DNA from 2 places in the Flavobacterium pygoscelis genome. Region 2 is predicted to be linked to the other one. Evidence: riboswitches for the same ligand, from Rfam matches in the RefSeq annotation. Region 2 holds a riboswitch; the other holds the start of a gene.
The links. A riboswitch is a leader RNA that binds a small molecule or an ion and turns the genes downstream of it on or off. The one in region 2 is predicted to bind cobalamin.
Positions count from the first base shown of each region.

Region 1: it holds a riboswitch for cobalamin, as region 2 does, so the genes downstream of both, MW871_RS08835 (TonB-dependent receptor plug domain-containing protein) here and MW871_RS04585 (TonB-dependent receptor plug domain-containing protein) in region 2, are expected to answer to the same signal.

Region 1 covers NZ_JALNUB010000005.1:5,335-8,890, forward strand. The annotation lists gene MW871_RS08830 (pseudouridine synthase) at 491-1,189, shown strand; cobalamin riboswitch at 1,443-1,671, shown strand; gene MW871_RS08835 (TonB-dependent receptor plug domain-containing protein) at 1,770-3,556, shown strand, end outside.
Region 2 covers NZ_JALNUB010000003.1:28,279-31,834, forward strand. The annotation lists gene MW871_RS04585 (TonB-dependent receptor plug domain-containing protein) at 1-1,401, opposite strand, end outside; cobalamin riboswitch at 1,432-1,694, opposite strand; gene cobC (alpha-ribazole phosphatase) at 1,794-2,315, opposite strand; gene MW871_RS04595 (adenosylcobinamide-GDP ribazoletransferase) at 2,300-3,097, opposite strand; gene cobT (nicotinate-nucleotide--dimethylbenzimidazole phosphoribosyltransferase) at 3,273-3,556, opposite strand, start outside.

The DNA of each region.
Region 1 (3,556 bases), on a different contig from region 2:
GAATTACTAAGTATTTAATTTCAACTATAAATTACATAATTCCCAGCAACCTAAAAATTAACTATTTAATATATTTTTGGAAAATTAAAGGTGAGAATCAAAAATTATCATCAAAGTTATTTTAATCTTAAACAAAGATTGAAATTAAAAACCCATATAAAATAACATACCAACTATGAGTTTACAAGGTTGAATTACAAAAAAATAGCCACAGATTAAATTAATTTTCACAGATTAAATCTTTTTAATCATATTAAGCTGCGGCTAAAAATTTTAAACCCAAAGAAAGATGCACTTAAAGCACATCGTTTTAAACTCAATTTATTGCCTATAAACACTCTTAAATCAATCAATTTTTATTCACCAAATAAAATTATGCGCACAAAATCAAAAGATTCTCGTAAAGCAATTCATAGGAACTTTTTTAAAACAACAGAAATAAACAAGTCGTAAAAGTTATTTAAATCGAAATCTCTTTTACTTTTACCAAATGTTAGAAATTCTTTACCAAGACGAATATATTATAGCCATTAATAAACCCAGTGGATTGCTGGTTCACAAATCATTTTATGCACGCGATGCTAAAGTGTACGCCATTCAAGAATTGAGAAATCAAATTGGAGGGCAACACGTATATCCTATTCATCGTTTAGACCGCAAAACATCTGGTGTCTTGTTATTTGCTTTAGATAAAGAGGTTTTAAAAATTATGAATGATAGTTTTGCCACGCGTGAAGTCGAAAAAAAATATTTAGCCATTTTACGCGGTTGGTCACCTGAAGAACTAACAATTGATTATGACTTAACCAACGACGATGACATTACACAAAATGCAGTAACCTACTTTCATCGTTTACAAAATACTGAAATTGCTTTAGAATTTAATAACAAACCAACTTCACGCTATTGTTTGGTAGAAGCGATTCCAGAAACGGGACGCATGCATCAATTGCGAAAACATTTCAAGCATATTTTTCATCCCATTTTAGGAAGTCGTCCTCATGGTTGTAACAAACAGAATAAATTATGGTTGGAGAATTATGAATTAAAAGGAATGATGCTTCATGCACATCAGTTAATTTTTAATCATCCTATAAAAAACGAACAAATTATCTTGAATGCCAAGATTAATGAAGAGTTTAGTAGAGTAGGAACCATTTTAAATCTAGATTTAAGTCAGTATCAATAGAATCATAATTTTTAGGTGTTTTTCATATTGTATTGTTTAAAACTCACGCCAAAATACTAATATTACTGAAAATTGATTCAATATCTATTCCCCAAAAATTAAAAAAAGTAACTTATAAATAGTGTCTTTTTTATTCCATGCAATTCCTCAAAATAATCTGCATTATTACATTTTTCTAAAAAATATACAGAAGAGAACAACAATCATTATTTAATTTAAAACGAAACAGCCTGATAAGTAAGAAAAGTTTATCTACTTTTGCCTTCGCAATGGTTTACCTATACTTTTCGGTATAGCTAACTAAGAGGGAATCAGGTGTAAATCCTGAACAAGCCCGTTACTGTAAGTTCCATGCAACATTTTGACAGATTTCTTTTAATAGTAAATCTTAACTTTTGCCACTGTTTTATCTGCATGATATAATGGGAAGGCGGTTCAAAATGGGAACAAGTCAGGAGACCTACCACTGTAAATAAATTGAAGCTTTCGCGGACCAGAGCTTTCAAACACAAAAATTCAGAATCATATTTGATTTTAATGAATTCAATTACATCTATTTTTTTTAAATAGCCACATTGTTATGCACTTATGTAAATTAAGATTGTATCGTCTGTTACATGGTGGATTATTGTTGTTCGTATGGATTATATTTTCTAATCCAGTCCTTGCACAAAATAATCTTCCTGTACCTAAAAAAGAATCTGATTCTTTAAAACCACATCCTTTGAGTGAGGTGATACTGTATTTAAATAAGCGAGAATTTAAAATCGAATCGCCTATGCCAGTTCAAATTTTATCCGGCAAGCAATTAGAAAAACTAAATAGCCTTTCTGTTGCTGATGCTATTCGATATTTTTCCGGTGTTCAACTTAAAGATTATGGCGGTATTGGCGGATTAAAAACAATCAATGTTCGCAGTTTAGGGAGTGCACATACGGCGGTTTTTTATGATGGAATGACAGTAGGTAATGCGCAAAACGGACAAGTAGATTTGGGCAAATATTCCCTTGATAATATAGAAGCCATAGAATTATATAACGGACAAAAATCCTCTATTTTTCAACCAGCGAGAGGTTTTTTTGCCTCTAACACACTCTTTCTTAGATCGAAAACACCAGAATTTAAAAAGGATAAAAATACAAATGTGCGTACTGCATTAAAAACAGGCTCGTTTGGACTTTTTAACCCTTCTGTACTGCTAGAACAAAAGCTTTCTCAAAAAACCTCTTTTACTACGAGTGTAGAATGGACAAAAGCAGATGGACATTATAAATACCGTTATCAAAAAAAAGCCGGTTATGACACAACAGCTGTAAGACAAAATGGCGACGTTGCAGCCTTTAGGGGGGAAATTTCATTCAACTCAAAGATTAGCGAAACAGCAAAAGCAAGCTTGAAAGCCTACTTTTATAACTCAGAACGAGGATTACCTGGGGCGATTGTAGCTAATAACTACGACCATATTCAGAGACAATGGGATAGTAATTTTTTTATTCATGGCTCTTATCAAAACTCATTTTCGGATGCATATGATTTACTAGCCAATGTGAAATTTAGCAAAGACTTTAGTCGTTATCTGGATCCAGACTACAAAACGCTAGAAGGTGCTTTAGACAACAAATACTATCAAAATGAATTTTATGCCTCAATTGTAAATCTGTACAAGATAAATAAATGGTGGAAAATAGCGCTAGCAACTGATTTTTCAATTAACACTTTAGAGGCTAATTTATATCGTTTCCCCTATCCTACCCGATATTCCTATCTCGGTGCTTTATCCAGTGAGATGCATTGGAATCGTCTAGACATTCAAGCCAGTCTTTTGGATGCTTATGTAGATGAGCAAGTCAAATATTATCAACAAGGAAAAAATCAGAATGTATTTTGTCCGGTACTCTCCGCTTCCTATCAACCCTTAGAAAATAAGAATTTCAGAGTGCGTGCTTTTTATAAGGAATCTTTTAGAATGCCAACTTTCAATGACTTGTATTATACTTTCATTGGTAACAGTTCCTTGAAACCAGAATTCACAACACAGTATAATTTTGGAACCACTTATTTGCTTGAGCCTAGAAAATTTTTACAAACTGCCTCTTTTCAAGCTGATGTTTATTACAATCGTGTAAAGGATAAAATAATTGCTATGCCATCTTCTAATTTATTTCGATGGACAATGATGAATTTAGGAGAAGTTGAAATCAAGGGATTAGACATCAATTTTAATATGATTTTCAAACTACCTGCAGAAATAGCACTAGATCTAGGCCTCTCTTACACTTATCAAATCGCAAGGGACATTACTCCAAAAGGTAGCACCTACGGAGACCAAATTCCTTATATACCAAAAAATAGTGGAACACTAACCTC
Region 2 (3,556 bases):
AGGAGACCAGTTTCCGGTGTTAGTGGGCAACCAGCGAATCATGTCCGTAATTTTTGAAGCGTAAAAAGTAGCACTTACATTAAAATCTTTGTATCTAAAATTATTACCCAATTCTAACTGATAGGAATTCTCCGGCTTTAAATCAAGATTACCACCCGTTTCCCAATAAAAGTCATTAAAAGTAGGCACCCTAAAATTGCGAGAAATATTAAACTTAAACTGGTAAAGAGAAGAGAAATCGATAGTTGTACCCGCTGAAAATAGCAAAGGACTTTTATAAACATCCGAAATCTCTTTTCGAGCACTCAATTCATAATTCCATTTCTCAGTAATATATTGTTTCATTAAAACACTAATACCTCCTACTTGTCTACTATTATTACCGACTCCAGATCCAAATGCGTTACTTTTATTGTAATCGAATAGCGTATTCAGATTTATTTTAGAAGAAAATGCATATACAAAATCATATTTTGCAATAAAACTTTTTACTCCTCCGGAAGTAAAGTCTTCCTCTTCGATATCATCAAAATACTTATAATGCTCTGTAATGTAGGCGAGTTTCATATTAGAAACTGATTTGCCAAAAATACTAGTCCACGCCAATAAATTTCTGGTATTAAAATCTTGGTATTTTGTTTTAGTAGCATTTGGTGAGGTTATAGAAAAATGACGTTCCCCATCATAACTCTCACTGTACAATTTAATGGTATTTTTAGCATCCAACTTATAACCAATGGCAGTACTAAAATTAGTATTATAGAACTCTCCGTTACTGTTTTTACCTTGTTTTCCAATAAATTTATAATCATTATCAGAACTATTTCTGGTAAAACTAGCATTGGTACTCCATTGGTTTGTTGCTGCGGTAACCGCATAAATAGTGCTTAGTGTATTAAAATCACCATAATATACTTCTAAGTTATTTTCGAAAGTGTTTCTAAATTTCAAATCATTATTTAAGTGAATTGTGCCTCCTATTGCACCACTGCCATAAACAACACTCCCTCCGCCCGCTTTTACATCAATTGAATTATAGCCTCTTGTAGACACAGTGTTAAAATCTGTTTGCCCTAATAACTGAGAATTAATATTAATACCATTCCAGACCACGGCAGTTTGTTGCGCAGTTGTTCCTCGAAAAGATGGCGATGAAACCATTCCTAAACCATTTTCTTTGAAATAAATAACTGAATTATAATTTAAAAGAGAGGTTAATGAAGATTGATTTTTACTAATAATAGAATCGTTCAATTTTAAAACGGACTGGGAACTTGAAAAGTTTTTAAGTTGCGTATCAGAAACCACTACTTCGTTGAGAGGTATTGCCGTTTTATTTTGAGCCAAAAGGAATTGGCTTAACAATATAATAGAAAGTAAACGAAATTTTTTAGTTGCCATAATTCCTAAACCTTTTTCCCGAAAGTTCGATATTAGTTATGAAAAAAGGCAGGTCTCCTGGCTTGCGTCTTGTTGTTTACCTTCCCATTCGCACAAGCGAACAGTGGTTTGTAGCTAACAACAAGCTTTATAGCTTACAGTTGCGGGAACAGCTCAAGATTTTTATTTTTTGATTACAATTTTTTGATTACAGAATAATTCTGAAATCTAAAATCGCTAATCTTCAATCACTTGATTCCCTTTTAATGTGTTTCACAAAAAGCAAATACACAACCTTAATACGGCAGCAAAGGTAAAATTTAATTCAGTTTTAAAACAAATTTGTAGAAACTATTGACTGGTTATTTAAATGAAACTAAAAAATATATCGTTACGCACTGATTTTTAGTAAATTACAATTCAATTTTTATCACATCACCAAAACCAACTTTGTTATTAAACGCCTCTTTTAGTGGTAAACTAGCTATTTTACAAAGAATACTTCTAATAACACCCGCATGGGCAACAATAACAACTGGTGCATTGTATTTTCTTTGAAGTTCATTTTCTAAAAAATCATTTACCCGATTGTATAAATCCACAAAAGATTCTCCGTTTGGAACAGCTACATTGACAAAATCGTTCATCCAGGGTGCAAAATCATCTGGAGGAATAGCATCCCAATTTTTCATTTCCCAATCCCCAAAATTCATTTCCATCAATCGATCATCTGTAATTATAACATTCGAAAGGTATTTAGCCAATTCCGTACAACGAAACAGCGGACTAGAATAGACAACTGCACCGGCTGGAATTTGATTTTTTATTGATTCGAATAATTCTAAATACGGTTCTAAAATATGAACATCGGATTGCCCATAACAGATTCCTTTTTCACAAACCGTTTCGGTGTGGCGTACTAAATAAACTTCCATAAGACAATAATTGAAATATAAAATACTACTTCACAAACTTGTTGGGTAGCTCCAAGACAATCTCCTGTATAGCCATCAATCCATTTCTGAAAATAACGCGCCATGAAAAAACGAGTGATGAAAATAGGAACTAAAACCAATAAGAATTGCCATTGAAAATAAGCTAATAGAATAAGTGGTAATAAACCAAAAAAGAAAGCACCTGCCACTTCACGCCAAGTATAATTTTGTGCTATAGGTTTGCTTTTACTTGTAGCATCCTCTCGCGAATATTCATGAGTAAAAACAATAGAAATTGCTGCTAATCTACTCAAAGAATGAGCCGAAACAAAAAGTAACAGAATTAGGATTTGATATTTAGTTTTGAAGAACTCTGAAGAAGAAACTATTTCAGACAAAGTTTTAAACTTGAGTAAAAACAATAAAACTATCCCAATCGCTCCATAAGCCCCAATGGCGCTGTCTTTCATGATTAAGAGTATCTTTTCTTTAGTCCATCCGCCACCAAAACCATCGCAAACATCAGCAAAACCGTCTTCATGAAAAGCACCTGTAACTAAAATAGAGGCAATCATAGAAAAAATCACCGCTATTTCTACAGTCATTAAATAATTAAACAAGCTAAAAACACCAAATGCCACAGCGCCAACAATCCATCCAATAATAGGAAAATAGCGAGAAGCTTTGTTTAAATAATCTGGATTATGATCTATGTTTTTGGGGCAAGGAATTCGGGTGTAAAACATCAATGCTGTAAAAAATATGTGTATCTCTTTTTTCATATTAGTATAAAAATCTCTTTGCTTTTTGGCTAATGCCAATTAAATTTTCTATTTATAATGCAACATATAAAGATGTTAGCAGTTTTATTATTTTTAATTTACCTCCAGATTTATTGGGACGACTCTTAATTTATTTTTTAATATAGCTTTGACCAAATTTCATCTTATCCTAAAATTATTTGTTATTCACTCCAGCAATTTCAAAACTAGCCATTTCATTCAAAAAAGCGATCGCCGACTGGATAATTGGAAATGCAATAGCACAACCAGTGCCTTCACCTAAACGCAATCCCAATTGTAAAACGGGCTGAACTCCTAGATAATCCAGTAATTTAACATGGGCTTGTTCAGCAGAACAATGACAGAAAACAGCATTTTTGCTTATCTCTGGATTTTTTTGATGAGCAATTAAAAATGCTACACTGCAAATAAATCCATCCACTAGAATTAGCATGTTAT